Regions from separate parts of the Paenibacillus sp. WLX1005 genome, predicted to be linked through region 1. Evidence: predicted binding sites of a transcription regulator. Region 1 holds the regulator's gene; the other holds the start of a gene.
The links. Region 1 encodes CtsR, which represses protease genes until heat stress. Its sites were predicted from a motif close to ATGGTCAATAAAGGTCAAACA; they were not measured.
Positions count from the first base shown of each region.

Region 2: a site for CtsR is predicted at 7,722-7,742, ahead of clpP (ATP-dependent Clp endopeptidase proteolytic subunit ClpP). Genes of this name have one in related genera too.

Region 1 covers NZ_CP176756.1:723,085-739,108, forward strand. The annotation lists gene serS (serine--tRNA ligase) at 1-1,262, opposite strand, end outside; gene ACE3MZ_RS03030 (metallophosphoesterase family protein) at 1,655-2,578, shown strand; gene ACE3MZ_RS03035 (CtsR family transcriptional regulator) at 2,905-3,363, shown strand; gene ACE3MZ_RS03040 (UvrB/UvrC motif-containing protein) at 3,392-3,916, shown strand; gene ACE3MZ_RS03045 (protein arginine kinase) at 3,930-5,003, shown strand; gene clpC (ATP-dependent protease ATP-binding subunit ClpC) at 5,023-7,494, shown strand; gene radA (DNA repair protein RadA) at 7,775-9,151, shown strand; gene disA (DNA integrity scanning diadenylate cyclase DisA) at 9,164-10,240, shown strand; gene pssA (CDP-diacylglycerol--serine O-phosphatidyltransferase) at 10,301-11,026, shown strand; gene ACE3MZ_RS03070 (PIN/TRAM domain-containing protein) at 11,196-12,284, shown strand; gene ispD (2-C-methyl-D-erythritol 4-phosphate cytidylyltransferase) at 12,477-13,175, shown strand; gene ispF (2-C-methyl-D-erythritol 2,4-cyclodiphosphate synthase) at 13,172-13,651, shown strand; gene gltX (glutamate--tRNA ligase) at 13,745-15,208, shown strand; gene cysE (serine O-acetyltransferase) at 15,686-16,024, shown strand, end outside.
Region 2 covers NZ_CP176756.1:164,092-180,115, forward strand. The annotation lists gene whiA (DNA-binding protein WhiA) at 1-790, shown strand, start outside; gene ACE3MZ_RS00725 (HPr family phosphocarrier protein) at 942-1,211, shown strand; gene ACE3MZ_RS00730 (stalk domain-containing protein) at 1,315-1,842, opposite strand; gene ACE3MZ_RS00735 (SIMPL domain-containing protein) at 2,135-2,890, shown strand; gene ACE3MZ_RS00740 (PdaC/SigV domain-containing protein) at 3,298-4,473, shown strand; gene ACE3MZ_RS00745 (hypothetical protein) at 4,661-4,801, shown strand; gene ACE3MZ_RS00750 (beta-galactosidase) at 5,065-6,846, shown strand; gene clpP (ATP-dependent Clp endopeptidase proteolytic subunit ClpP) at 7,010-7,606, opposite strand; tRNA gene ACE3MZ_RS00760 (tRNA-Arg) at 7,989-8,063, opposite strand; gene ACE3MZ_RS00765 (sugar-binding transcriptional regulator) at 8,309-9,337, shown strand; gene gap (type I glyceraldehyde-3-phosphate dehydrogenase) at 9,545-10,549, shown strand; gene ACE3MZ_RS00775 (phosphoglycerate kinase) at 10,697-11,878, shown strand; gene tpiA (triose-phosphate isomerase) at 11,922-12,674, shown strand; gene gpmI (2,3-bisphosphoglycerate-independent phosphoglycerate mutase) at 12,675-14,216, shown strand; gene eno (phosphopyruvate hydratase) at 14,389-15,693, shown strand.

The sequences.
Region 1 (16,024 bases):
AGAAGTTCTTCAGCATTGGCTGTAATCTCCTCATGAATCTGTGCCGATAATTCTGCATTCGCTTCGCAAAGAATAACCTGTTCCACTTTTGCAAATTGGTGGACACGGTATAACCCTCGCACATCTTTACCAGCCGAGCCGACTTCACTGCGGAAGCTTTGTGAAGCAGCTGCCAGCTTGATAGGACCACTTTTCCAATCGATGATTTCATTCTGGTAATACGATACCAGTGCAACTTCCGATGTACCGGTAAGCCAATGATCTTCGTTCTCAATTTTGAAGGTTTGATCCATACCTAGTGGAAAGAAGCCCGTATTTTGCAGTGCAGCACTGCGTACCATCATCGGTACTTCGAGCGGCGTGTAGCCTTTAGCCATCAATAAGTCGAAGGCTAATTGCTGAACTGCGCGATGCAGCAGTACGCCCATACCGGTAAGGTAATAGTTACGGCTGCCGCTGACTTTGACTCCTCTTGTTGTATCGAACAGTTGATGTAGTTCGCCCAGTTCGACGTGGTCTTTTACTTTGTAGTCAAACGTTGGTAGTGTTCCATGTTGGCGGAGTACGATATTGTCTTCATCCGATTGTCCATCTGGTGTGTCTGGCGATACGTAGTTTGGCACCAATTGGAGCAATGTTTGATAATGGTGCTGAATACTATCTGCTTGTTGTTGTAGGTGCTGTAGTTGGCGATTGATTTCTTTTACTTTTACGCGTAGCTGATCTGAATTTAGATCATGTTTGTTTTTTATTGGCAGATCAGTTCGTAAAGGGTTGACATTGTCCGGTTCCATTTTCAACAATCGAAGTGTATCTGGTGTATCTGGTGTATCTGGTGTATCTGGTGTATCTGGTGTATCTGGTGTATCTGGTGTATCTGGTGTATCTGGTGTATCTGGTGTATCTGGTGTATCTGGTGTATCTGGTGTATCTGGTGTATCTGGTGTATCTGGTGTATCTGGTGTATCTGGTGTATCTGGTGTATCTGGTGTATCTGGTGTATCTGGTGTATCTGGTGTATCTGGTGTATCTGGTGTATCTGGTGTATCTGGTGTATCTGGTGTATCTGGTGCTTTTAGCTTGGTGCCGATTTTTCGGGTTAGTTGGTTGCGTTGTTGGCGTAATTGTTCAATATGCTGCATGAGTTGATTGCGCGACTGGTATTGGGTTAGTAGTTCTTCAATCGACACTTGAATATGCTTTTTGTCGGCAATTCGTTGTAACTGTTCTGGATGTTGTTTGATGTACTGAATGTCTAGCATGATTAATTTGCTCCTTTGTGGATGGGCAGTGGCTGCCGATTATTTTTAAAAACACAAAGAGCGCTCCTCATCAACTTGGGACGAGGAGCGCTCTGCTCGCGGTGCCACCCAATTTAACCGGAGAATATACCATCTCCGATCCACTCAGGTTCCGCGATAACGGGCGAATACCGTTTGACTTAGGGAACATAGCTGTTACCGAACGTTATACGGAAATAGAGCTATTCCTTGAAGAAAACGCCTCTGGGTTGGATTCCCTTCATTGGCCGTTTCAAAATATTAATTTGTGCTAGTGTACTTGATTGCAGCAAGATCGTCAAGCTATGATAAATGGAATAAACGTAAATTATACAGTTATCATTAGGAATGTTGGATGGAAAGAGGGTTTCAGCATGTTGGAAATTATACATATTCAGGAAGAACCTTTGGAATGGATGTCTTACCTTTCACCGACTACGGGAAGTCAGTTTATTGAACATAAGCAATTGCCTATTTATAGAGGTACAATCAGAGGATTGTCGGAATCTGTGAAGGTACTTATCGTTACATCTGATTTACAGGGAATTGTCGAAGATATAGCAGGGAATTTGGTGCAAGATGAGAACGAGCGTTTAGTGAGGGGAATTCAGCCACGCCTTCTGGGGGAGGCATTACCGGAAATGTTAGAATTGTTATTGGAAATGGAGGTGCCGCACATTTCGAAACAACAGGTTATGATTCTGCTTTGCGGTGATCTGTATACAGATATATGGAAAAGGGGTTCTAGTGGCAGTCCGATTGCGGTTTGGCAAGCTTTTCAGCAAAAGTTTGTGAATATTGCTGCCGTGTCGGGGAATCACGATATTTTTACAGATGAAGAGAAGCGAGATTTGAACACCAGCGCGCAAGCGGTGTGGATGCTTCAGCCGCAACTGCACACTATATGTGGTTTACATGTCGCCGGGCTGGGTGGCATCACAGGTAGAGCAGATAAGCCCAATCGTATGTCAGAAGTCGATTTTTCAAAACAATTGAGTAGATTGCTGAAAAAGTCACCAGATGTATTGATGATGCATCAGGGACCAGATGATCCACTCAATAGTCGACCAGGACATGCAGGTGTACGAATGGAAGTGGAGAAATCTGATCCTGTATTATTGTGCTGCGGACATGTAGGTTGGGATACACACAAAGCACAAGAACACTATACTCGCTTACAAAATGGAACCCAGGTACTGAATGCAGATGGAAAAGTATTTATACTAATTGCTGAACATGAACATGAACATGAACATGAACATGAACATGAACATGAACATGAACATGAAAAAGGATAAAGAAGGTTTGAACATGAGTGAAAATAAATAGACAGCTATGCTTTGAAACGTAGCTTATATACCATCATTGTTCTGCTCTTGGCAAAACGGGATTTTATGGTATAATACTATAAAGTCAAAGAAAGTCAAAGTCAGCGCACGCATACAGCAATGTATTATTCACGAAATGGATGTGATCCTGTCAAGAAACGTTGTTTTCACTTATTACGGGGATTATACAATATGTTCGTTTCTGACCATAAAAGATATGGTTAAGTGTTGTTTATGCAGACTTTGATATTAACATTGGCGAATTCATGTTTTAACTATACATGGAGGAGGATACAATGCGTAATATCTCCGACATTATCGAACAATATTTGAAACGCATGCTTCAGGAAGGTGAAGGTGCATTGGAGATTCAGCGTAATGATCTGGCTGATCAGTTTTCCTGCGTACCGTCGCAGATCAACTATGTAATCAGTACACGTTTTACGCTGGAAAAGGGCTATCTGGTGGAAAGTAAACGAGGTGGCGGCGGATATATCCGTATTCGCCGGATCGAACTTCCATCACACTCTACTCTTCATACGCATATTCATGAAAGTATTGGTCAGGCGATGAGCCAGACGGCAGCGGAAGGATTGATCTATCAGCTGTTTGAGGCGCGTCTAATCTCCAAGCGCGAAGCTGAAATGATGCGTGCTGTAGTGTGCAGGGATGTGATTTCACTCAATCTTCCCTATCGGGATGAAGTCCGTGCACGAATGATGAAGGCCATGCTGATCTCATTGCTTGGGTCTTGATCATAGGGAAGAAGGGAGGCATAGCAATATGATTTGTCAGGAATGCCAGCAACGGCCGGCTACCCTTCATTTTACCAAGATCGTAAATGGCGAGAAAACTGAATTCCACATTTGCGAACACTGTGCCCGTGAAAAAGGGGAGTTGATTCCAGGCACTTCTGGAGGATTTTCCATTCATAATCTGTTATCTGGACTGATGGATTTTGATTCCAGTAATAAAGCGAAAGCGGCAGGAACACCTGCTCAACAGCTGCAATGTCCAGAATGTGGCATGACGTATGCGCAGTTCCGCAAGCTAGGACGTTTTGGATGCAGTTCTTGCTATCCTACGTTTGACCGTCAGCTTGATCCGTTACTGAAACGCGTGCATGGCAGTACCGCTCATGCGGGCAAGCTGCCTGAGCGTGTTGGAGGGCAGATTAAGGCAAGACGTCAGGTGCATGAGCTGCGTCATGAGTTGCAGCAGCGTATCGCTGAAGAAGAATTTGAACAGGCTGCCCAGTTGCGCGATCAGATTCGTGAGCTGGAAAAGCAAATTTCACAGGAGTCGTAAGGAGGAATGACGTATGCCGGGTCTCCGTTTTACTGAAAAGCCTTTGAGCGAATGGATGCAAAAGGGCGGAGATTATTCGGATGTTGTCATCAGTAGCAGGGTGCGTATCGCCCGAAATCTGGTGCATCAGCCATTCCCGATTGTGTCTTCCGTTGAACAGGCGGAGCAGGTACGCCAGCAGCTCACAGCTGCGCTGGAAGATGAAGGTGTACAAGCGCTTGGACCGTTCGAGCCGATCGTCCTAAACGAGCTGAATGATGTCGACAAGGAAGTGCTGATGGAGAAGCATTTGATCAGTCCTAGTTTGATCAATGATTCCAAAGCAGGTGCGGTACTGTTAACAGATGATGAGGCGGTCAGCATTATGCTGAACGAGGAAGATCATCTGCGCATTCAGTGTCTGTACCCAGGCTTTCAATTGCAGGAGGCATGGCAACGGGCGTCGCAGATCGATGATGCTTTTGAAAAGGTCGTCGATTATGCATTTGATGATCGGCGTGGTTATCTGACCAGCTGCCCAACCAATCTGGGAACAGGCTTACGCGCATCGGTTATGCTTCATCTGCCAGCGCTGGCGATTCTCAATCAGGTTGGTCGTATTTTATCGGCGGTATCGCAGGTAGGCTTGGCGATTCGTGGATTGTACGGCGAAGGCAGTGAAGCGATCGGGAATATGTTTCAAATTTCTAACCAGATTACACTGGGATTGTCTGAGGATGAGATTATCGACAATCTGCGCAGTGTAGTCATGCAGATTATTGAATATGAACAGCATGCACGCAGTCGGCTGTTAACTGAATCCAAGCTGCGTATTACGGATCGCATTATGCGCTCTTATGGCATTTTGTCTTATGCAACGATGATGGATGCCAAAGAAGCATTTCAGCGAATCTCGGATGTGCGGCTTGGCGTGGATCTCGGATTGATTGATCGAGCATCGGTCGTTCAAATGAACGAATTACTGATTATGACACAACCGGGTTTCCTTCAGAAAACGTTCGGTGTTAAAATGGGATCAGGAGAACGCGATATGTACAGGGCGCAGCTGATCCGCGATACATTGGGTAATGTACATGTAGAAGACTAAACCGTGGAGGTGCTTCAATATGATGTTTGGCAGATTTACGGAGCGAGCGCAAAAAGTCCTGGCATTGGCTCAGGAGGAAGCGGTTCGTCTCGGTCACAACAACATCGGTACAGAGCATATTTTGCTTGGATTGATTCGTGAAGGCGAAGGCATCGCTGCCAAAGCGCTGATCGGTCTGGGTCTTGGACTTGAGAAAATTCAGGATGAGGTAGAATCGCTGATTGGCCGCGGTCAAGAGCAACCTACTAATATCGCGTATACCCCGCGTGCGAAAAAAGTCATCGAGCTGTCGATGGACGAAGCGCGCAAGCTTGGTCATACGTATGTCGGCACAGAGCATATCCTGCTCGGTCTGATCCGTGAGGGTGAAGGCGTTGCTGCTCGCGTATTGAACAATTTGGGCATCAGCTTGAACAAAGCGCGTCAACAAGTGTTGCAGCTGCTGGGCAGCAATGAGGCAGTATCTAGTCATCATGGTACACCTGCAAATGTCAGCACACCGACGCTGGACAGTCTGGCACGCGATCTGACGGCTATTGCCAAGGATAGCAATCTGGACCCAGTTATTGGACGTAGCAAAGAAATTGAACGCGTTATTCAAGTTCTGAGTCGCCGTACCAAGAATAATCCAGTATTGATCGGTGAACCGGGTGTTGGTAAAACAGCTATCGCCGAAGGTCTGGCACAAAAAATCATCAACAACGAAATTCCGGAAACACTGCGTGACAAACGCGTCATGACATTGGATATGGGTTCGGTTGTTGCTGGAACCAAATATCGCGGTGAGTTTGAAGACCGCCTCAAAAAAATCATGGACGAGATTCGTCAAGCGGGCAATATCGTACTGTTCATTGATGAGCTGCATACACTGATCGGTGCCGGTGGCGCAGAAGGTGCGATTGACGCATCTAACATTCTGAAGCCTGCACTGGCTCGTGGTGAGCTGCAATGTATCGGTGCGACTACGCTGGATGAATATCGCAAATATATTGAAAAAGATGCTGCTCTGGAACGTCGTTTCCAGCCGATTACGGTGGATCAACCGTCGCCGGACGAAGCAGTTCAGATTCTGATGGGTCTGCGCGATCGTTACGAAGCGCATCACCGTGTAAAAATTACTGATGAAGCGATCGAACAGGCAGTTAAACTGTCGGATCGTTATATTACCGACCGCTTCCTGCCGGACAAAGCGATCGACTTGATCGATGAAGCAGGTTCCAAAGTACGACTGAATTCGTATACCATTCCGCCAAACCTGAAACAACTGGAAAGCCGTCTCGAAGATATCCGCAAGGAAAAAGACGCGGCTGTACAAAGTCAGGAGTTTGAAAAAGCGGCAGCACTGCGCGATACCGAGCAAAAGATTCGCGAAGAGCTGGATACAACGAAGAACCAATGGAAAGAAAAACAAGGTCGTACTGATTCTGAAGTTACCCCGGAAGATATCGCTGATATCGTAGCGAACTGGACAGGTATTCCGGTAACGAAACTGAAAGAAGAAGAAACCGATCGTTTGCTCAATATGGAAAGCTTGCTGCATGAGCGTGTAATCGGTCAGGATGAAGCTGTCGTTGCTGTCAGCCGTGCGATTCGTCGTGCGCGTGCTGGACTGAAAGATCCGAAGCGTCCTATGGGTTCATTTATCTTCCTCGGCCCTACTGGTGTTGGTAAAACGGAGCTTGCTCGTGCGCTCGCAGAATCGATGTTTGGTGATGAGAATGCAATCATCCGCATCGATATGTCCGAGTACATGGAGAAACATTCGACTTCACGTCTGGTCGGTGCGCCTCCGGGATATGTAGGCTATGAAGAAGGCGGTCAATTGACCGAAAAAGTACGTCGTAAACCATATTCTGTTGTCCTGCTGGATGAGATCGAGAAAGCTCACCCGGAAGTGTTCAACATCCTGTTGCAAGTACTGGAAGATGGTCGTTTGACCGATTCCAAAGGTCGTGTTGTCGATTTCCGCAATACGCTGATCATTCTTACTTCCAATGTAGGTGCAGAAGCGATTCGTCGCAATACGACACTCGGCTTTACCGCAGCGGTTGATTCCGGTGCTGAGTACAACAACATGAAGGGCAAAGTGACCGACGAATTGAAACGTCACTTCCGTCCAGAGTTCTTGAACCGCATCGACGATGTGATCGTATTCCACTCGCTGGAAGAGAAGCACATTGCCGAGATCGTTACGCTCATGTCCGAAGAGCTGCGCAAGCGTCTGCGTGAATATGCAGTCGACTTCACACTCACGGATTCCGCAAAAGCATTCCTTGCCAAAGAAGGATTTGATCCTGCTTACGGTGCGCGTCCACTGCGTCGTGCTATTCAGAAGCATATTGAGGATCGTCTGTCCGAGGAGTTGCTCACTGGTAGTGTGAAAAAAGGCGATACCTTGCTGATCGACGAAAAAGAAGGTACGCTGTCTGTTGACAAAGTAACGCCTTCCGAAGAAAGCGACAGTGTTTCTGCAAACGAAGCGAAATCCTGATTATACTGGATTGTAGCGTTTGATGGGAAATGGTAATGTTGGATTTTCCAACTTATCCTGCACTGAATATAGCAACTTTACCCGCTACCATGCGTATGTATAGACGCTGAGGCGATACGAAAGCATCGTTAAAATAAAGGTTGGTTCCAGAGGCAAATATGCCCTCGGAACCAGCCTTTTTAATGTTATAATGTAAATAGACTGCAAAATCCTGTCTGTTGCAGAACAGATGGTTCTCAAAATTCAACGTGATTGAGCGTATATATAGAAAGGGACGTCCATGGCAAAAGTAAAAACAAAATTTTTCTGTACCGACTGCGGCTATGAATCGCCCAAATGGTATGGCAAATGTCCGGGATGCCAATCCTGGAATACAATGGTGGAAGAAAAGGAAACGTCAGCTGTCAAAACACAAGGCATGAATTCCAGCCTGTTCCAAACGCCAACATCGGTGAAGCCGCAAGCGATTACCGAAGTAGAAGCAGGTCAGGAGCCGCGCATTCAAACCGGTATCCATGAGTTGAATCGTGTACTTGGTGGCGGTGTAGTGCCGGGTTCGCTCGTGCTGGTTGGCGGTGATCCGGGAATTGGTAAATCGACGCTGCTGCTGCAAACGTCGCATGCACTAGCGGTCAAAGGGCTGCGGGTGCTGTACATTTCCGGTGAAGAATCGGTACGCCAGACGAAGCTGCGTGCAGAGCGACTTGGTGCGTTATCCAATGAATTGTTTGTATTGTGCGAAAGTAATATGGAGATTATCGAGGAAGCGATTGATAACCTTAATCCGAATTTCCTTGTCATTGACTCCATTCAGACGGTGTACCAGCCGGAAGTTACGAGCGCACCCGGTAGCGTGTCCCAAGTGCGTGAATGTACGTCACGCTTTATGCGCATTGCCAAAATTCGCGGTATCGCTACTGTGCTGGTCGGTCATGTGACCAAAGAAGGTGCAATTGCGGGACCGCGCATGCTGGAGCATATGGTAGATTGCGTGCTTTATTTTGAGGGAGAGCGTCATCATACGTACCGGCTGCTACGAGCGGTGAAGAACCGGTTTGGCTCAACGAACGAGATGGGTATTTTTGAAATGCATGAGGAAGGTCTGACCGAGGTATCCAATCCGTCGGAGCTGTTCTTGTCGGAACGGTCGGCAGGAGCGGCAGGTTCTACCGTTATCGCGAGTATGGAAGGCACAAGGCCGATGCTAGTAGAGATTCAGGCGCTGGTAGCGGCAACACATTTTCCTTCACCACGCCGGATGGGTACGGGCATCGACAACAATCGGCTCGCACTGATTATCGCTGTATTGGAAAAGCGAATGGGCTTGTTTTTGCAAAATCAGGATGCTTATCTGAATGTAGCTGGTGGTGTAAGACTGGATGAACCGGCGGTCGATCTGGCAATTGCGGTCAGTCTGGCTTCCAGTTTCCGCGATGCACCAACCAAGCCAGAGGACGTTGTGTTTGGCGAGATTGGTCTGACTGGTGAGGTTCGCGGCGTATCGCGTGCAGAACAACGGGTCAAGGAAGCGGCGAAGCTAGGCTTCAAACGCGTCATCATGCCGGAGAAAAGTCTCAAAGGCTGGACACATCCAAAAGATATTAAGTTGATTGGAGTTAATACAATAGCGGAAGCATTAAAAGCTGCGTTGGACTAGGAGGAACAGTTGATGAAGGAGCTCAGCCAGGCTGAGAAAATTAATCGGTTATTGAAAATGGTTGCACCCGGCACCGCATTCCGCGACGGTCTGGAAAATGTGCTGCGTGCCAAAACGGGCGGACTGATCGTCGTTGGCTCAACATCGCAGGTCATGAATGTAGTCGATGGTGGATTTTCTATCGATTGCGAGTTCTCACCCAACTACTTGTATGAGCTGGCGAAGATGGATGGAGCGATCATTCTGAGTGATGATCTGAAGCGGATCTTGTATGCCAATACGCAGTTGATTCCTGATTCGTCTATCTCGTCGATTGAGACGGGGATTCGTCACCGGACAGCTGAACGTGTTGCCAAACAGACAGGGGAGCTGGTCATTTCCATTTCCCAGCGCCGCAATATCATTACATTGTACAAAGGGAATTTGCGGTATGCGCTCAAGGAAATCGGTGTGATTTTGACCAAAGCGAATCAAGCGATTCAGACGCTGGAGCGGTATCAAGTGGTGCTCAAGCAGGCGTTGACCAATCTGACAGCTTCCGAATTTGAGCAGATGGTGACGATTGCTGAGGTAATCGGCGTCGTACAGCGTGTCGAAATGGTACTACGTATTCAGACCGAAATCAGTCGCTATGTAACGGAACTCGGGGCGGAAGGTCGTCTGATCTCGATGCAGATGGATGAGCTGGTCGGTAATACGGAAGAAGAATTCCGCTTACTGCTCAAAGATTATGGTCGCGATATTAGCGATGAGCGTTTGGATGAAATCGTTAACGGATTGAAGCGGATTACCGATAATGAACTAATGGACGTCAATCAGATCGTCAAAATGCTTGGCTATCCGATGGCGGCTGCCCAATCCGAGGAAGTGGTGCCATCGCGCGGTTATCGTGTATTGAACAAGATTCCACGTTTGCCAAATGTGATCATCAACAATCTGGTAGAGCGTTTTGCTGCTTTGCATCATGTCATTTCCGCGAGCATTGACGAGCTGGATGAAGTGGACGGTATCGGTGAAGTACGCGCACGTACAATTCGTGCTGGTCTGGAACGCATCCAGGAGCAAGTATTTATTGACAGACAAATCTAAAAGCGATAGAATCGTAGAGTTAATTGGTTAATATATCCATCTTTGAGGTGACAAGACAAAATGATAACAAAATCAATTCCAAACCTGTGTACGCTGTTTAACCTGGGACTTGGAATGTTGGCTATTTTACTGGCGCTACACGATAACTATAGCCTTGCGGCAGTCATGGTTATTGTAGCGATGTTAATGGATGGTCTGGACGGACGGATGGCACGCGCGCTCAATGCGCAGAGCGAGTTGGGGAAGGAACTGGATTCCCTGTCTGACCTTGTTTCATTTGGTGTAGCTCCAATCGTCATCATGTACGATATGGTCTTCAAAGACATTAACCCTGTTCTCGCGATCTCTGCTGCTCTGATTTTTCCGATGTGTGGAGCGATGCGACTAGCCAGATTTAATGTCAAAGCCGGTGTACCGGGTTATTTTACCGGATTGCCGATTCCAGCGGCTGGTGGCGTATTAGCAACGCTCTCGCTATTCCATAATGAAGTATCTACTCCTTATATGATTATCAGTACCTTTATGCTGTCGTATCTGATGGTCAGTCAGGTGAGATATCCGAATTTCAAAAAAGTCGGCATTCCCAAAAAAGCTCTCTGGCTCGCACCGATTGTAGTTGCTGCCGGTGTAGTTATTGCAATTATGTTCCCTGATCAGGTATCCAAACTGATCTTCGTACCGCTAGCAGCGTATGCGCTGTATGGCTTCAAACAGAATATTCGAAGACTGATGCGCCGTCATGCCCGCCGTGATGATGAGAATCGCTCCAAGGAATCGCTTCGTTAAGCGGTTGACGGCTCAGCAGATAGATAATGAAAAAGCATTTATTTCTCTACTTCTAAAGGGGAATGAATGCTTTTTTTATGCACTTTATTACAACAAAGGGGATAGTCAGATGCTGGAACAATGGATGTCATGGATGTCATGGATGTCATGGATGTCATGGATGTCATGGATGGCAATAATAGGAGGGAAACCAGATAGTGTAGGGATGATGGCAATTCATATTGGGATCATTGTAGTAGCAGCGGTATTGTTATCATTGCTGCTTCGTCGTCTGCTGCTGTTGATTGAACGTCAACGCGTGCAAGTACTGGCATTACCAGCGGAAAAGGTGCTTGCCGCCTCGTTCGGCTTGCTCATCGGTTTGCTGATTGGCTGGCTGGGCGCGCTTGTCATTGCATGGTGGCCGAGTGTGTACGAGGTGGTCCGAACCTTTCTAATGCTTACACTAGGTTATCTAGGGCTTCGTACTGGTTATGAACGTGCTGGCGAATTATTGTATACAGAACGTAACCACGTACGTCATCACGTTCAGCATCCGACACACAATTCTAATTATAATATGCCGGAAAGTAAGGAACAGACGGTCAAACCATTGCCGACTGATAAGAATCACGCAGATATGCTCATTTCCAGAATGCCAGCCATTAGTATTATGGATGCCAATATCGCTATTGATGGCAGAATCGAAGGGATTATCGCTTGCGGATTTATACAGGGAATCGTGATCGTACCTGATTTTATCGTACAGGAACTACAATTTATTGCCGATTCTGCGGATACACTACGTCGTCAACGAGGCAAAAAAGGGCTGGATACGCTCACTCGTTTACGGGAGCAATCAGGAATTGAATTGGAAGTAGCATCAACTCATTACTCGGACAGTGTACGTGCAGATGAGCGACTTGTACAGTTGGCAGCAGCGCGCAAGGCGGCGCTCATTACGAATGATCGGAATTTGCAGCAAATTGCCGAACTACATGATATCCGCATATTGTCGGTCAACCGTCTTGCTGCTCTACTCAAGCCACAACTCGTTGCTGGTGAACTGTTATATGTACAGATGACTCGCGCCGGCAAAGAACCAGGACAGGGCATTGCCTATTTGGATGATGGGACAATGATTGTCGTTGAACAGGGAAAGGATCATATCGGGCAAGAACTAGAAGTGATCGTAACAAGTGTACTGCAAACATCCAATGGTAAAATGGTCTTTGCACGTCCACATACAGAAGAACATATAGAGCAACACGACGATTAAAGAGCAAGCGTGAACGAAACGACGTCTACGCGGGGAAATATCATGCTCCATGCTGACAATGGCAGTGTGTGCATACGTGTCAGCGGTATTCGCTGTTGTGCTGTTGGTGCCGCCGGGTATATTATTAAGAAATGGAATTCGCACGCCTTGCAATCATACAGGTGTGGATAGCAACCGGTAAGGATGGGGAGTATGACAAATAAAGCTGGAATCATCGTCGTAGCGGCGGGCAAAGGCTCGCGTATGGGCACGGTGGAGAGCAAACAGTATCTGAAGCTACAGGATAAACCGATTATAATACATACACTGGAAGTGTTTGAACGCTCGGCTGTTGCGGAAGAGATCGTCATCGTTACGGGGACGGAGGATGTAGAGCGTTGCCGGGAATGGGTACAACAATATGGACTGCACAAAGTTCGAGCTGTTGTCGTTGGTGGACAGGATCGTCAGGAATCGGTATACCGTGGCTTGGAGCAGATTCAGTCTGACTGGGTAATGGTGCATGACGGGGTACGTCCATTTATTACTGAACAGCATATTGAGCAGTGTCTGGAAGCGGCACAGCGTGCAGGTGCGTCTGTATTGGCGGTGCCAGTGAAGGATACGATTAAGCAGGTCGATCAGCAGCTGCATATTACAGGTACACCGGATCGCAGTACATTATGGGCGATTCAGACACCGCAGACGTTTCGCTCAACCGATTTGCGGAATGCACATCAGCAGGCGGAAGAACAGCATTTTCGCGGTACAGATGATGCAATGTTGGTAGAACGACTTGGTATTCCGGTAACCGTAGTGGAAGGCAGCTATAGCAATATTAAGCTGACAACACCGGACGATCTGGATTATGCTGCTTATTTATTGACACACAAGGGAGAGAATTTATCATGATTCGTATAGGTCAAGGATTTGATGTGCATCAGCTGGTCGAGGGCCGCCCGTGCATCATTGGTGGAGTGACCATTCCATATGAAAAAGGACTGCTCGGTCATTCCGATGCAGACGTGCTGTTGCATACGATTGCCGATGCAGCGCTAGGCGCACTGGCGCTGGGGGATATTGGCAAGCATTTTCCCGATACCGATCCAGAATTCAAGGATGCGGACAGTGTGAAACTGCTACAGCATGTATGGGGACTCATCCGTGAGCGCGGTTACGTACTAGGCAATGTCGATGCAACCATTATCGCGCAAAAGCCGAAGATGGCTCCGTATATTCCGCAGATGGCGGAAGTGATTGCTTCCGTACTACAAGCGGAGATTGATCAAGTAAACGTCAAAGCAACAACAACCGAATGGCTCGGCTTTGCTGGACGCGGTGAAGGAATTGCTGCTCAGGCAGTCATTTGTCTTGTGAAGGAAGCCTAACACTAGCTTCGCGAATCAAAAGAAGTATAGCTCATTGGTGTACAAATAACACCAATAGAATCTGAATGTTGTTCAACCAGGGAGGAACTAAAGATGTCTAACGAAATACGCGTACGCTATGCACCAAGTCCAACCGGACACCTGCATATCGGTAACGCTCGTACTGCTTTGTTTAATTATTTGTTTGCCCGCAGTCAAGGTGGCAAGTTTATTATTCGGATTGAAGATACCGATGTGAAGCGCAACGTAGAGGGCGGCGAGGAGAATCAGCTGTCTTATCTGAAATGGCTCGGTATCGAATGGGATGAAAGTATCGATGTAGGCGGCAACTATGGTCCGTATCGTCAGACCGAGCGTCTGGATCTGTATCGTCCATATTGGGAAGACCTGCTCAACCGTGGCTTAGCTTACAAATGCTACTCCACTGAGGAAGAGCTGGAGCAGGAACGCGAAGAGCAAATTGCCCGCGGTGAGACGCCGCGTTATTCTGGTAAACATCGCAATCTGAGTGATGAGCAGCGCGCTGCCTTTGAAGCCGAAGGACGTGTACCAAGCATCCGTTTCCGTGTACCAGAAAATAAAACCTATACCTTCAACGATATCGTCAAAGGCGAAATTTCCTTTACAACAGAAGATACAGGCGACTTTGTTATTGTTAAAAAAGACGGCATTCCAACGTACAACTTTGCCGTTGCACTGGATGATCATCTGATGGAGATTTCTCATGTACTGCGCGGGGAAGACCATGTATCCAATACACCGCGTCAATTGATGATCTATGAAGCATTAGGCTGGGAACCGCCGCAATTCGGTCATATGACCTTGATCGTCAACGAAAATCACAAAAAGCTGAGTAAGCGTGATGAGTCGATCATTCAGTTTATCGAGCAGTATGATCAACTGGGTTATCTGCCGGAAGCCCTGTTCAACTTTATCGCCCTGCTGGGCTGGTCGCCAGAAGGAGAAGAAGAAATCTTCTCACATGATGATCTAATCCGTATTTTCAATGCGAAACGTCTATCCAAAAGCCCGGCTGTATTCGATACGAACAAACTGGCGCATCTGAACAATACGTACATCAAACATGCCAATACCGACCGTATTACTGCGATAGCAATTCCACATCTGCAAAAAGCGGGTCGTTTGCCAGCTGAGTTGAGCGAAGAACAACAAGCATGGGCGCATGATCTGGTGGCACTGTATCAGGAGCAGCTGGTTGCCGCTTCTGATATCGTAGGACTGTCCGAAATGTTCTTCCGTTCGGATCTGCAATTGGATGCCGAAGCCCAGCAGTTGCTGAGTGAAGAACATGTGAAACCGGTATTGCAAGCATTGTTGGACAAAATCCAAGCATCATCCGAGTTCAGCCCAACTGTAGCGGCAACGCTGATCAAAGAAGTGCAAAAGGAAACAGGTTACAAAGGCAAACAACTGTTTATGCCAATCCGCGTTGCACTGACTGGCGAAATGCATGGCCGCGATCTGAACCATACCATTTATTTGCTAGGACGCGATCGTGTAATCGAACGTCTTCAATCCCAGATTGCAGGCGCTTGATTGTCGACTGAATTGCATATTGTTTAATCCGCCGCAGTCCGTTATAATGATCACCTGAAGCAGCAATTGTGATGAACATCTGAATATAACTAATTTTATCCATATAATGGCAATGAGCAGGAAAAGTAAGTCTGAAATCGAAGTTCCAGAGAGGATGACCCTGTTGCAAACAGACAGGCGGCTGAGAATCATCCACTTCGGACAGACTGAACATGCACCTGTGAGCCGCAAAGCCGAACATTCCCGTTGTCTTTCCCTCAATTTGAAGAAAAGAGCAGGGCAAGTAAGTAGGCTTTGCCGTCTGGTCTTACGTTACGGACTGCATAAGTTGGGACAACTCCATCGTCTGCCGATCAATCATATTGTGCAGAATATGACGTTCTCCCAAGCAGAGTGGAACCGCGTAAATCGACGCCTCTGCAGCCTTCGGGCTGCGGGGGCGTTTTTTAATGAGCGTAAGCAAGGAGAGGTAAACCAATGCTGACCAATTTAAGATCTGATGTCCGCGCTGTATTTGATAATGACCCCGCTGCGCGTGGCTGGTTTGAAGTCATCTTTACCTATTCAGGACTGCATGCAATCTGGGGACACCGGCTTGCTCACTGGTTTTATGGCAAAAAGTTTTTTACGATTGCCCGTGTGATTTCGCAGCTTAGTCGTTTTATGACTGGAATCGAGATCCATCCGGGCGCAACGATTGGTAAGCGGCTGTTTATTGATCATGGTATGGGTGTTGTCATCGGCGAGACATGCGAGATCGGCGATGATGTTGTTGTTTATCAAGGCGTAACATTGGGCGGTACAGGCAAAGAAAAA
Region 2 (16,024 bases), 560 kb from region 1:
TGCCGCAATTGCAAGAAGGATTTATTCCCTGATCAAAAAGCATTTTGCGGTCCATACCGAACTGCTTGTACGCAAAAAGATGCGGCTAAAAAAGAATAACGTCTATATCGTGCGGATTCCCGCTGGTGTACAGGAGATTCTAAGTCGGCTGAAGATCGTTTCTGAGGGCTTTATGTTTACGCCCGGCATTAACAAAGAGATGGTTAGAAAAAATTGCTGCAAACGCGCATACTTGCGTGGTGCCTTTATGGCAGGCGGTTCGGTGAACAACCCCGAAGGCTCCTCCTATCATCTGGAGATTGCCTCCATGTATGAAGAGCAATGCCAGGCGCTCGTTGATCTGGCGAATGAATTTCAATTAAATGCACGCTGCATTGAACGTAAAAAAGGCTTTATTTTGTACATTAAGGAAGGCGAGAAGATTATCGAATTCCTTAGCATTATCGGTGCGCATCAGGCGCTGTTCAAATTTGAGGATGTGCGAATCATGCGTGATATGCGCAATTCGGTCAATCGGATCGTCAATTGTGAAACCGCCAATCTCAACAAAACGATCGGTGCTGCTGTACGCCAGATTGATAATATCCGTCTGCTTCAGCGTCATCTCGGTCTGGAACAGCTACCGGACAAGCTACGCGAAGTCGCCGAAATCCGGCTGGCACATCCTGATATGAACCTGAAGGAAGTAGGCGAAATGCTCAAGGGCGGCGTGAGCAAGTCCGGCGTCAACCACCGTCTGCGCAAGATTGACGAGCTAGCCGATAAAGTACGCGGCGAACATCTCGCTTAAAATATCTATTATGCGTAAGGATGCTTTATTTTTTTCTGCTAAAGCGCGTGTTATAATAATGTAGTATGATGAATAAGTGTCAATATACGAGGCATCAGTGTAGTAAACTTATAAATCGCAATGAATACGTATTGTAGGGGGTAATAATCACATGATCAAACACCCGGTAGTGGTTCGTCTGAAAACGGGATTGCACGCAAGACCTGCGGCACTGTTTGTACAGGAAGCAAATAAATATTCTTCCGAGATTTTCGTGGAGAAGGATGACAAAAAAGTAAATGCTAAGAGTATCATGGGTATCATGAGTCTGGCGATCAGTTCCGGTACTGAAGTATACATCAGCGCTGAAGGTGCGGACGCAGAATCAGCTGTAAACGCTTTAGTTGGTCTGGTTAGCAAAGAAGAACTGGAAAACCAATAAAAAGCCCCTCATGATGTCATGAAGGGCGAAGCCGTCACCGATTAAGGTGGCGGTTTTTTGGTATATTCATTTCGTTAATGATCAGCTTATGGCATGTCTACTTCTATTCGAGAAAGATTCCTTTTTTGGCGAAATTCAGTGTCAGCTGGGAAGCGTTCCATGAACTCTGATATCCAAATCCATCACGCAATACCGAAAATGGTACATACATACGGCCTTTGATAATTTGTGCGCTTGGTCCGTTCCATTGATGATTGTTCAGACGAACCGTGATGCCGGACGCCCCGGTAATCATATCGATCTGATCATCATTTTGGAGTAGGGTATATGTTTTGACGGCAGCTTCGTAACGTAGCGTAACACCGATGGAGTCACGTAACAGTACGATCGGAATCATCGTATTTCCATTCACAAGCAAACCGTTTTGTGGAAGGCGGGTGCCGTTCCATTCCAGTTTGACCTCACGCGGTGCTGCCGGTGTGGATGTTATTGGCGGTGCAGTTGTAGTCGATGATGCCGCTGGCGCAGATGTAGATGCGGCATTCGCTGGTTGTACATTGCAGATTGTACATAACAACAGAATACCTGCCATAAGCAAAATGGAGTTTTGTAGATACTTCGTATTCAACATGGTGACGCTCCCCTCTTTCTGGTATCCCTGACATTCCGTCGTTTATCCGAATCACGGCTTTTGACAACAGCACGGGATGATGTGAAATGGTAAAAATGATGGTGTTTGTCGCGACCAACCGGCAAAATAAATGCTTTCTTCTATCATGACCCCCCTGCGAATCGGTTTCAACCCCCGGACATTCAGCCATCAGGCTCTTCTCTTTTATATACCCCAAATGAGGGGCAAGTGTTGCAACATTCCGCAAATGCCCGGCGTTTACTTAAGTACAAACGCGAAAGGGTGAGTGACAATGAAAAGAAAACAATCTCTGGCTTCTATATTGCTGGCAGGTGCATTATTGACAGGTGTGGCGTTAAGCGTAGCGTTGCCAACGACTTCCGTATATGCAGCGGAAACGACTCAGACAGCAAGTGCAACAGGCGTAATCAATGTGAGCGGAAACGGCAAAATCACAGTAAAACCGGATATCGCTTATGTATCGATCGGCGTAGAGATAACGGCTGCAACTGCTGCGAAGGCACAGGCTGAAACTGCTCAGAAAATGAGCAAGCTGAATACGCTGTTGAAAAGTCAGTGGTCGATCCCGCAGGCGGATATTCAGACCGTTCAGTTCTATGTACAGCCTAACTACAATTATAACGACAAAGACGGACAAAAGGTTACAGGCTATACCGCATATCATACGCTGCAAGTCAGCTATCGCGATCTGGATAAGCTCGGTCAACTGCTGGATGACGCATCCAAAGCGGGTGCTAACAATCTTGGTTCCGTAAGCTTTGGTATTGAGAATCCACAAACGTATCAAGATCAAGTGATGTCCAAAGCCGTAGCAGATGCAGCTTCCAAAGCAAGTGCGATCGCCAAAGCTGCCAACCGTACATTGGGCGAACTTTTATCCATTAGCGAACAAGGTACAAGCACGCCACCAGTTGTACTTGAAAAAGCAATGGCTGCCAAAAGCGAAAGTGATAGCGCCAGTACATCGATTGAACCGGGAACCGTAGAATTGGATGCTACCCTGAACCTGCAATATGCGATGAAATAAGCAGCAGCATCTCGCTATGAATGCCGCGCGTTGACGGCATATTTCAAATTTGTAAGAACTTATTTGACCGCTGCGATACGAGTACATTGTATCCGCCTATGATATAACGCATGAACCGGCAAAAAAGTTTGGATATAGCAAAAGGTATGGATGTATACGGAATGGATGTCCACATCGTTTCAGTATACGCCCTGTTTACCAAACCGGGCATATTCCAAAAATGGAAACTTTCTGTTGGCAGAGTAGAAGACTGGCGGCAGGAAGTTTCTTTACATTTTCCTCACTTTTAGCATGGATGACGTGACTATGTTGTCATTCGGTTTTAAGCAGTTTGTAAATTACACCGCATGTAACGGGTATATACTGATACATGTTGTCATGGACTTACAAAACAGGGAGAGATACTTATGGACAAATGCTACAAGGGCAATACGATGCATCTGCAAAAACTGGCAGCTGTTGTACTGGCGAGCAGTCTGGCTGCTGTGGGAACGGTAGCTGTTATGCCGGGAAACGCTTCGGTCGCTCAGGCGGCAACAACGGCAACAAGCACTTCCAAATCCGCCATTCATGTACAGGTGGAAGGCAAAGCCGTCAGCACGCAGGGACTGCTGAGCAAAACTGGCAAAACATTGGTGCCATTAAAAGATGCCGCCAAAGCATTCGGTGCATCCGTTACATATGATGCCAAAACACATCAGGTAACTGTGAAAAAAGGCAAAGCCTCTGCCACATACGAAGTGTATAGTGGAACAGGTGATGATGGCGTCTTCGTCAGCTTCAATGGCGGAACGATTGGTGACAGCTACGATGGTCAAGTGATCAAAGGCGTATCGTATGTCGAGATCAAAGCACTGTCTGAGCCGTTTGGTTATCGTGCATTGTGGAACAATTCCACCCACACCGTTAATCTGACACAAGCAGGCATCAACAATGTTACCGTTACACCGACAACATTGAATGCCAAAGCAGGCAATGACTATACAAACATCAATATTGTATATCCAGTCGTCTCTGGTCTGGATAATACCGCTGCACAAACAGCAATCAACAAAGCGCTCAAAGCTCATTTTGACGAATTCCTAGCTGCTGTACAAAAACAAGCCAAAGAGTTCGGAGCACCAACAAACAAAGACATGAGCTACGAGATTGATGGTGGCTACAAAGTGACCTACAACCAGAACGGCGTGATCAGCTTCCTGCTGACCGATTACCAGTTCCTTGGTGGTGCGCACGGTGATGACATTCTCACAGGTATGACGTTCTCGCTCAAAGACGGCAAGCCAGTCAAACTGGATGATCTGCTCAAATCCAACACCAGCTACCGTCAAGATCTGAAAAAGCTGCTTCAAGCCGATATTCGCAAGCATGCTGACGATATGGGTGTTTCGCTGGATCAGTTCAATGATCTGAGCAAAAGCTCTAGCAAATATCTCGACAATTATTACCTGACCGATAGTGGCTTCAACGTATTTTTCCAAAAATACGATATTGCACCGGGTGCTGCGGGCAATCCCGAATTTGAATTCACGTTCAGCCAGCTGTTGAAATCTGGCAGCAATCCGCTGAGTTCATATAAATAACTGCATCACATGATTTCCATTGTCCGTCGTTCGTATTCTTTTTCATAACCTTTCGTGCATCTGCCTGCACGATCATAACATCCTGACTTAGCCTGTCACGCATCTTCGCTAGAAGTGCAGACAGGCTCTTTTTTTGGCTTGCGGTTATCGAATGACGTACAACTAGAAAGGTATTGTCAGCTTTCTATTGAGTAATGATCAATTTCTGGGCAATGAACAGGGCGATATTTTGATGGTAAGTATGACTTTTTCACTGCGCGACGGCAATTGGATTCAACTGGACGATATGCTGCCATCCGGCACCAATCCGTTGGCAGCATATAAATAAGCCCGCTTCATCGTATACGATCCGCCTTTTGTATGTGATCTCATCCAACCATCGTGCTATCTGCCTGCTTCATCGGAATACCTATATCCGACCTGTGACGCATTTTCACAATCCAAGTACGTAGAGGTTGTTTTTTTCCTTTGCATATTGTCGGATGATGGTACAATATATGCAGCCAAACGGGTACATAATCTTGCTGCACTTCTTGTCATATACACGGGTACTCCGCCTGTTTGATTCTTAACATAAAGGAGATTGTAGGCATGACACCATTTGATGTACGCAACGGATCATTTGTATGGCAGGAAAGGCCGGTGACGATCATTTCTGGAGCAATGCATTATTTTCGGATCGTACCGGAGTACTGGGAAGATCGGCTGCTTCGTTTGAAGGCAGCAGGTTTTAATTGTGTCGAAACGTATATTCCGTGGAATCTGCATGAGCCAGCACCGGGACAGTATGATTTTACTGGTATGGCAGATGTGGAAGCGTATATAGAGATTGCTGCACGACTGGAACTGTGGGTGATTGTGCGTCCAAGTCCGTACATCTGTGCAGAGTGGGAATTTGGCGGCTTGCCGTCGTGGCTGCTCGCTGATCCGGCAATGCGGGTACGGTGCAGTTATCCGGGCTATTTACAAGCAGTGGATCGGTATTATGATGAATTGATTCCGCGACTCTTACCGTATCTGTGCACCAAGGGAGGTCCTGTGCTGGCCGTTCAGGTGGAAAATGAATATGGCAGTTATGGTAATGATACTGCCTATCTGGAACATATTCGCGATGCGCTGATTGGGCGCGGAGTAGATGTTCTATTATTCACATCGGATGGACCGGAGCACGAATTACTCACTGCGAGTCATGTGGACGGTGCGCTGATGACCGTTAATTTTGGTTCCCAGCCAGAGCAGGCATTTCACAAATTGCGTCAGCATCAACCCGGACAGCCAGTGATGTGCATGGAATACTGGAACGGGTGGTTTGACCACTGGGGAGAAGAGCATCATGTACGGGATGCAGGCAATGTAGGTGACGAATTGCTTCGTATGCTGCAAGATGGGGCATCCGTTAACTTTTATATGTTTCATGGGGGAACCAATTTTGGCTTTTACAATGGGGCGAATCATATTCAGACGTATGAGCCGACCATTACGAGCTATGACTATAATGCTTTGCTAAGTGAATCCGGGCAGTTTACGGAAAAATATCATATTGTACGTGACGTGCTGCATACGTATCGCGGGCTGACTCCGCCACCGTTACCAGAACCGATCAAGTCCTATGGATACGGTGAGTTGGAGCTGACCGAGAGTGTAGGATTGTTCAGTGTGCTGGATATACTTTGCCCTGATCCGGTGTACTCGCCGTATCCATTGACGATGGAGGAGCTGGGACAGAGCTACGGATTTGTACTGTATACGACCACGGTGTCTGGTCCACTGCCCAATACGGAGCTGCATATTCAACATGTGCGCGATCGAGCACAGGTGTATATTGATGGACGATATGCCGGAGTCATTGATCGCTCTGATCCAGATGCACAGTCATTACAACTGGATATTGATGCGCAAGGAGCCAGATTGAGCATTCTGGTGGAAAATATGGGGCGCATTAACTACGGTCCCCATCTGCTGGATCGCAAAGGTATTACCGAAGGCGTGCGGCTGGGCAATCAGTTTCTGCATGAATGGGTGATCTATTCGCTGGATGGAAAATTACCAGAGGGAGCGGAATATACTTCGATATCCTCACCCAATACACTAGGTGTCATGCTGGAAGCGGAGGGCGAGAAGCCAGCCTTTTACCGGACGACGTTTGAAGTGTCGCAGCGCCGGGATACATTTGTTGATATGAAAGGCTGGCAAAAAGGCATCGTCTACATCAATGGATTCAATCTGGGACGATACTGGAATAAGGGACCGCAGCGAACGCTGTATATTCCCGCACCGCTATTAGTAGAAGGCACCAATGAGTTGATCATATTGGAGCTGCACGGCTCACATCGTCATCGTGTGATGTTAACCGACGAACCGCTATTAGGTTAACCTGATGTATGAACAGGACGATGTTAAGGTAGAGCAGGATAGAGCGAGTTAGGAATGGTATAGACTATAACCAACAACGATAAGCTCATGAGACTGTACGAAATACGAAAAAAGCTGCAATGGCATGATGCCGTTGCAGCTTTTTGTATGTCCATTTAGCGTATTACACGCCTTGTGGAGGAGTTTTCTCAATGACTTTATCGATCAGACCATATTCAGCAGCATCCGCAGCAGTCATGAAATAGTCACGGTCAGTATCGCGTTCGATACGTTCCAGTGGTTGACCAGTACGATCCGCCAGAATTTGGTTCAGCTTATCGCGCATTTTCAGAATGCGACGCGCACGGATCTCGATGTCCGTTGCTTGACCTTGAGCACCACCGAGTGGTTGGTGAATCATAACCTCGCTGTTTGGCAACGCGAAACGTTTGCCTTTTGCACCTGCATTCAGCAGGAATGCGCCCATACTTGCAGCCATGCCGACACAGATGGTGGACACGTCCGCTTTGATGAATTGCATTGTATCATAAATTGCCATGCCCGCCGTAATCGAACCGCCTGGGCTATTAATGTACAGATGAATATCTTTTTCTGGGTCTTCGGCTTCCAGGAACAGCATTTGTGCAATAATCGCGTTTGCCACCACATCATTCACTTCAGAACCGAGGAAAATGATACGGTCTTTCAACAAACGGGAATAGATATCATAGGCGCGTTCACCGCGGCTGCTCTGTTCAACGACCATTGGGATATAACTCACTAGAAACCCTCCTTAAAATTACGATCATCGTAAATGTTATGAATATAGTGGAATCATAGTCCAAACAATATAAATAATCAATTGTTCTTACCACATTATAGGTCAGTTCAAACTTAAAGTCAAAGAAAGTCAAACTATTGACTGCAAAACTGCCTAATTTGCTGGAAAATGGGTTAATGAAGAAAAGGGCAGCGTTGCAATGTGCTCCTTTTTCCATGGAATGACTGCCGTCAATCGCATAGCAGTGCTGTTTTACTAGAAGAATATACAAAAATAACCAGCATCAGCTGGTTAGCAATTCTTTCTATCATCATAATACAGGGTTAACAATTGTTTGTTATAACAGGATAGGAACGAAATATGTATAGTGCTTGAAAAAGAATGGCGCGCCCGCCAAGAATCGAACTTGGATCTCAGGCTTCGGAGGCCTACGTCATATCCATTGGACCACGGGCGCAAATAAAACAACAGCAAGAATGATTATAGAATAAATAGGTTTAAAAAGCAAGCAATCACCCTGTGAAAACTGTAACGTAAACCTGCCATAAATAGTTGTGCAGTAGACTTGATTCCGAGTCGGAAATTGGTTAATATAGTAGTGGGACTTAAAAAGTTACGCCGGGACATTTTGAGTCCATATACCCAGCCTGGTTGAAATGAACCAGATTACACTGAGCGAGATAAGTTGCAGGAGTGGAAAGCATGCGAAAATTACTTGAAATACAGAAGCAGCTTCTGCCCGATCTCACCGACGTACTCAAAAAGCGATATGCCATTTTGCATCAGGTCATGCTGACGGGATTGGTCGGACGAAGAGCACTTGCATCGTCTCTGGGCATGACGGAGCGCGTACTGCGCGCCGAAACTGATCTGCTCAAGTCCCAGGGATTACTGGATATTGAGAGTACCGGAATGAAAGTCAGTGAAGCAGGCAGACAACTGCTTGACGAACTGGAACCGATTATGGAAGAATTGCTTGGACTGTCTGCACTGGAGGAACGCATTCGCGATGCCTACGGTTTGCAGCAGGTTGTCATTGTGCCCGGAGATTGCGACGCATCTGCAAGTACGAAGCAGCATCTCGGGCGTGCAGGCGCAAAAGCACTGCTCAGTGTGATGCGAGAAGACGATATTGTAGCAGTTACCGGCGGTTTTACACTGGCTGAAGTTGCTGAGCAACTCAGTCCAACCTTGCCAGCACCGCTCAAACAAGCTTGGTTCGTTCCGGCAAGAGGCGGACTTGGCGAAAATATGGAATACCAGGCGAACTCCATCGTATCGACGATGGCGAAGCGGGTTGGCGCGCAGTACCGGCTATTGCATGTGCCCGATCTGCTACGCAGGGACGCCTATGAATTACTGTACGAGGATGAGAATGTACGTGAGATCGTCGAGTTTATCCGGCGCGCGCGCATTATTATTCACGGTATTGGCGATGCTATGGAAATGGTACGCCGCCGCCGACTGGATCCGCAGCTTGTACAGGAAATTCGCAAAGCAGGCGCCGTCGCCGAATCGTTCGGTCACTATTTTAATGAGCAAGGCGAAACGGTCCACCATATGCTGACCCTTGGGTTGCAGCTGGAGGATATCGCCAATGCCGAAGTCGTGATCGGCATCGCTGGCGGCAAGAGCAAGGCACAGTCTATCCATTCTGTACTGAAATTTGGGCAGGAAGATATTCTGGTCATCGACGAAGCTGCTGCTAGGGAGATCGTTAAGGAACTGTAGTTTTTTCTATCTATTGTAGTAAACGAAGTCAGCACCTTTATCCGGCAGCAGCAGGGAACTATTTCCCAACTTCACTTACAACGTACTAGGCGTTTGCAGTGTCAAACGTAATCACATTTCATGATCATCACTGTCTCGACAGATTCATGCGAATCTTGTCTTGATTGCATAAATTTCATTAAACTTATTTCTGGGAGGAATTCACTCATGGTTAAAGTTGGTATTAACGGTTTTGGACGTATCGGACGTCTGGCATTCCGTCGTATTCAAGACGTAGCAGGTATCGAAGTTGTAGCAATCAACGATCTGACAGACGCAAAAATGCTGGCACATCTTTTGAAATATGATACTACTCAAGGTAAATTCAACGGCGAAGTTGAAGTACATGATGGTTTCTTCAAAGTAAACGGTAAAGAAGTGAAAGTTCTGGCTAACCGTAACCCTGAAGAACTGCCATGGGGCGACCTGGGCGTAGATATCGTTCTGGAATGTACTGGTTTCTTCACAACCAAAGAAAGTGCTGAGCTTCACCTGAAAGCTGGCGCAAAACGTGTTGTTATCTCCGCTCCAGCAACTGGCGACATGAAAACAATCGTTTACAACGTAAACCACGAAATTCTGGATGGTACAGAAACAGTTATCTCCGGCGCATCTTGCACAACAAACTGCCTGGCACCTATGGCAAAAACTCTGCAAGACAAATTCGGCGTTGTTGAAGGTCTGATGACTACAATCCACGCTTACACTGGCGACCAAAACACACTGGATGCTCCACATGCAAAAGGTGACTTCCGTCGTGCTCGTGCAGCGGCTGAGAACATCATCCCTAACACAACTGGTGCTGCAAAAGCAATCGGTCTGGTTATCCCTGAACTGAAAGGTAAACTGGATGGCGGCGCACAACGTGTTCCTGTAGCAACTGGTTCCCTGACTGAGCTGGTAACAGTTCTGGAGAAAAATGTAACTGTTGAAGAAATCAACGCAGCAATGAAAGAAGCTTCCGATCCAGAAACTTACGGTTACACTGAAGACGAAATCGTATCTTCTGACATCAAAGGTATGACTTTCGGTTCCCTGTTCGATGCAACGCAAACTCGCGTTCTGACAGTTGGCGACAAACAGCTGGTTAAAACGGTAGCTTGGTACGACAACGAAATGTCCTACACAGCTCAATTGGTTCGTACGCTTGAGTTCTTCGCGAACAAAGGCTAATACTGGCCATACGCTGAAATAAATATTAATTCCATAAAGCGGAAACAGATCCTATTTGTTTCCGCTTTTTCTAAGTTACGTGCTGTACATACGTGCAGCCGGTTCCGATTTGGTAAAGCTTAAAATTACGGGCATGGAGGTAAGACAATGAACAAAAAAAGTGTGCGTGATGTAGAAGTAGCTGGCAAAGTGGTATTCGTACGTGTGGATTTCAACGTACCGATGGAAGATGGCAAAATCACGGATGACAAACGTATCCGCGAAACGCTGCCGACCATTAACTACCTGATCGAAAAAGGCGCAAAAGTTCTGCTTGCAAGCCATCTGGGTCGTCCAAAAGGTGAAGTAGTGGAGTCCATGAGACTGACTGCACCAGCGGAACGTCTGTCCCAACTGCTGGGCAAACCGGTAGCCAAAGCAGACGAATCGACTGGCGATGCAGTAAAAGCTCAAATCGCTGAACTGAAAGACGGCGATGTACTTGTATTGGAAAACGTTCGTTTCCATGCAGGCGAAGAGAAAAATGATCCAGAACTGGCAAAAGAATTTGCTGAGCTGGCTGATCTGTTCGTGAACGATGCATTTGGCGCGGCTCACCGTGCGCATGCTTCGACAGAAGGTATCGCTCATCACCTGCCAGCAGTAGCTGGTCTGCTGATGGAGAAAGAATTGGATGTACTGGGTAAAGCCCTGAACAATCCAGAGCGCCCTTTCACAGCAATCGTTGGTGGTTCCAAAGTAAAAGACAAAATCGATGTAATCGACAACCTGCTGAACCTGGCAGACAACGTAATCATCGGTGGCGGTCTGTCCTACACATTCATGAAAGCGCAAGGTCACGAAGTAGGTCAATCCCTGCTGGACGAGAGCAAACTGGATGTAGCACTGGGCTTTATTGAAAAAGCAAAACAACTCGGCAAAAACTTCTACCTGCCAGTAGATATCGTAATCTCTGACGATTTCAGCGCGGATGCAAACACGCAAATCGTTGAAGTTGGCGACATCCCGGCAGACTGGGAAGGCATCGACATCGGTCCAAAAACACGTGAGATCTACGCTGACGTGATCAAAAACTCCAAACTGGTTGTTTGGAACGGACCAATGGGCGTATTCGAAATCGAACCGTTCTCCCATGGTACTCGTGCAGTAGCAGAAGCTTGCGCAACAACAGACGCTTACACCGTAATCGGTGGCGGTGACTCCGCAGCAGCAGCTGAGAAGTTCCACCTGGCTGACAAAATGGATCACATCTCTACAGGCGGCGGCGCTTCCCTGGAGTTCATGGAAGGTAAAGCACTTCCTGGCGTTGTGGCACTTAACGATAAATAAGTTTACAATATAGGCAGTATGGAATAGAAGGAGTGATACAGCAGTGAGAACACCAATCATTGCCGGCAACTGGAAAATGTTCAAAACCGTTCCGGAAGCTAAAGCATTCATCGAAGATATCAAAGGCAAAGCAGAAGTGGAAGGCGTAGAGAGCGTAATCTGTGCACCATTCACCAACCTGCCAGCTCTGGTAGAAGCGGTAAAAGGAACTTCTATCAAAATCGGCGCGCAAAACCTTCATTTTGAAGACAATGGCGCATTCACTGGCGAGATCAGCGGCGTTATGCTGAAAGACCTCGGCGTAGATTATGTAATCATCGGTCACTCCGAGCGTCGTCAATATTTTGGCGAAACCGACGAGATCGTAAACAAAAAAGTACTTGCTGCATTCCGTCATGACCTGACGCCAATCGTCTGCGTAGGCGAGAAGCTGGAAGAGCGCGAAAGCGATCAAACCAAGGATGTATGTAAAGTACAAACCGAAGGCGCATTTGCTGGTCTGAGCGAAGAGCAGGCGAAAGCAACTGTTATCGCTTATGAGCCAATCTGGGCAATCGGAACAGGCAAATCTTCCACTTCTGCTGATGCGAATGAAGTGATTTCTTATATTCGTAACGTTGTGAAAGACCTGTACAACGAAGAAGTGGCAAACGCAGTTCGTATTCAATACGGCGGTAGCGTGAAGCCTGAGAACGTGAAGGAGTACATGGGACAAAGTGACATCGACGGAGCACTCGTCGGCGGCGCAAGTCTTCAGCCTGAGTCTTACATTCAGCTGGTTGAGGGGGCGAAGTAAATGTCAGTTCCAAAACCGGTAGCATTAATTATCATGGACGGTTTCGGTCTGCGTCCGGAAGTCGAAGGCAACGGTGTTGCTCAGGCGAAAAAACCGAACTATGACCGTTACCTGCAACAATACCCTCATACAACTCTGACAGCTTGCGGCGAAGCCGTAGGTTTGCCAGAAGGTCAAATGGGGAACTCGGAAGTCGGTCACCTGAACATCGGCGCAGGTCGCGTCGTATACCAGGATTTGACTCGCATTTCCAAATCGATTCGTGACGGCGAGTACTTCCACAACGAAGCACTCGTCGGCGCAGTCGAAAATGCCAAAACAAACGGCAAAAAGCTGCACCTGTTTACGCTGCTGTCTGACGGCGGTGTACACAGTCATATCGACCACCTGTTTGCAACGCTGGAACTGGCGAAAAAACATGACTTTCATGATGTGCTGATCCACGTATTCCTGGACGGTCGCGACGTAGCACCGGACAGCGGTAAAGGCTTCATGGAGCAATTGGTTGAGAAAATCAGCAGCATCGGTATCGGCAAAATCGCTACCGTACAAGGACGCTACTACGCCATGGACCGCGACAAACGCTGGGATCGTGTCGAAAAAGCATTCCGTGCTATCGCTTACGGCGAAGGTCCTCAATTCAAGGACCCGCTGAGCGTGGTAACTTCTTCCTACAAAGAAGAAGTGTACGATGAGTTTGTCATTCCGGCTGTGATTGTGGATGCTGACGGTCAACCGACCGGTACGGTAAGCAGTGGAGATTCCGTAATCTTCCTGAACTTCCGTCCCGACCGTGCGATTCAGCTGTCCCAAGCATTTACACAGCATGATTTTGACGGTTTCGAGCGCGGCGATTATCCGCAGGCGCTGTACTATGTATGTCTCACCACATACAGTGCAACGGTTGTCGGTCATATTGCTTTCGGACCGAAAAGTCTGGACAATACGCTGGGCGAAGTACTCGTTCAAAACGGCAAAAAGCAACTGCGTATTGCCGAAACTGAGAAATACCCGCACGTTACCTTCTTCTTCAGTGGCGGTCGTGATGTAGAACTGGAAGGCGAGACTCGTATTCTGATCAACTCGCCAAAAGTCGCTACCTACGATCTGCAACCAGAGATGAGCGCGCGCGAAGTAGCAGATGCATGCATCGCCGAGATCGAAGCGGAGCGTCAGGATGCGATCATCCTGAACTTTGCGAACCCGGATATGGTTGGTCACTCTGGTAAGCTAGAGCCGACGATCAAAGCCGTGGAAACGACGGACGAGTGTGTTGGTCGTGTTGTAGAAGCGATCCTTGCCAAAGGCGGCGTAGCGCTGATTACTGCTGACCATGGTAACGCTGAAACAGAGATCGACGAAGAGGGACGTCCGCAAACGTCGCACACGACGAACCCGGTTCCGTTTATCGTAACCGACGAGAACGTTGTGCTGCGCGAAGGCGGCATTCTGGGTGATATTGCACCAACTATCCTCGATCTGCTGCAAATTGCTAAACCGGACGAAATGACAGGTACATCCATCATTTCCAGCCGTAAGTAAGTTCTTATTTATTGTGATGAACGGAGGCTGCGACCGGCAGACGCATTAACATGCTCGTCATGTTCCGCTGAAATCGCCTGTTCTGTTGCAGTCATGCGTTCCTATATACAAGGTGCGCAGGTATACCTGATGTCACCCTGATCAAACTTATCTCAAAGGAGACTTTTAAATCATGACGATTATTACTAACGTGTATGCCCGTGAAGTCCTCGACTCCCGCGGTAACCCGACTGTTGAAGTAGAAGTATATCTGGAATCCGGCGTTGTAGCTAGCGCGATCGTACCTTCCGGTGCATCCACTGGTGCTCACGAAGCTGTTGAGCTGCGTGACGGCGACAAATCCCGTTACCTAGGTAAAGGCGTTCTGAAAGCTGTAGCGAACGTAAACGAAATCATCGCTCCAGAAGTAATCGGTATGGACGCTGTTGACCAACTGAGCATCGACCGCAAAATGATCGAGCTGGACGGTACACCAAACAAAGGGAAACTGGGCGCTAACGCGATCCTGGCTGTTTCCATGGCTGTAGCTCGCGCTGCTGCTGAAGCTCTGGATCTGCCACTGTACGCTTACCTGGGCGGATTCAACGCAAAACAACTGCCAGTACCAATGATGAACATCATCAACGGTGGTGAGCACGCTGATAACAACGTGGACGTTCAAGAGTTCATGGTTATCCCTGCTGGCGCTCCATCGTTCAAAGAAGCTCTGCGTACAGGTGCGGAAATCTTCCACAACCTGAAATCCGTACTGAGCAGCAAAGGTCTGAACACAGCTGTAGGCGACGAGGGCGGTTTCGCTCCTAACTTCGCTTCCAACGAAGAAGCACTGAGCTCCATCATCGAAGCGATCGAAAAAGCTGGTTACAAACCAGGCGTTGACGTATTCCTCGGTATGGACGTTGCTTCCACTGAGTTCTACAAAGATGGTAAATACGTACTGGAAGGCGAAGGCAAATCCTTCACTTCTGCTGAGTTCGTAGACCTACTGTCTTCTTGGGTCGACAAATACCCAATCATCAGCATCGAAGATGGTTGCTCTGAAGATGACTGGGAAGGTTGGAAACTGCTGACCGACAAACTGGGCAGCAAAGTACAACTGGTTGGTGACGATCTGTTCGTAACGAACACTGAGCGTCTGGGTCGCGGTATCGAAGAAGGTATCGGTAACTCCATCCTGATCAAAGTAAACCAAATCGGTACGCTGACTGAAACATTTGACGCGATCGAAATGGCGAAACGCGCTGGTTACACAGCTGTGATCTCCCACCGTTCCGGTGAGTCCGAAGACAGCACAATCGCTGACATCGCGGTTGCTACCAACGCTGGTCAAATCAAAACAGGTGCACCTTCCCGTACCGACCGTATTGCAAAATACAACCAACTGCTTCGCATCGAAGACCGTCTGGGCGAACTGGCTCAATACCACGGCCTGAAATCCTTCTACAACTTGACTGAGCACCGTGGTCTGACGAAGTAATTTCGAATTCTTCGCAAGCATGATCAGATGTACAATCACATGAAGATATGGATCGCAGGTAAGACGAACGATAACCTAGCATCGGTTATCGACGAAATGTCATATCGCGATTCCGTCAGATTGCGATTGTCATCCAACTTATAGATATCATCTGACCTTCGCCCGGAGCGCTGAATCCGGTCGCGAAGATCAGATACAGCTGCACAGCATATCCTTATGCTGCTAGCCATCCGTTTGGGGAATGGGCGTCGCGGCTGACCGTGAACACATCGACAACAACGGCCTGAGCCGCTACTTAGCCGTTACAGCCACCATGTTCACTGGACAGCAG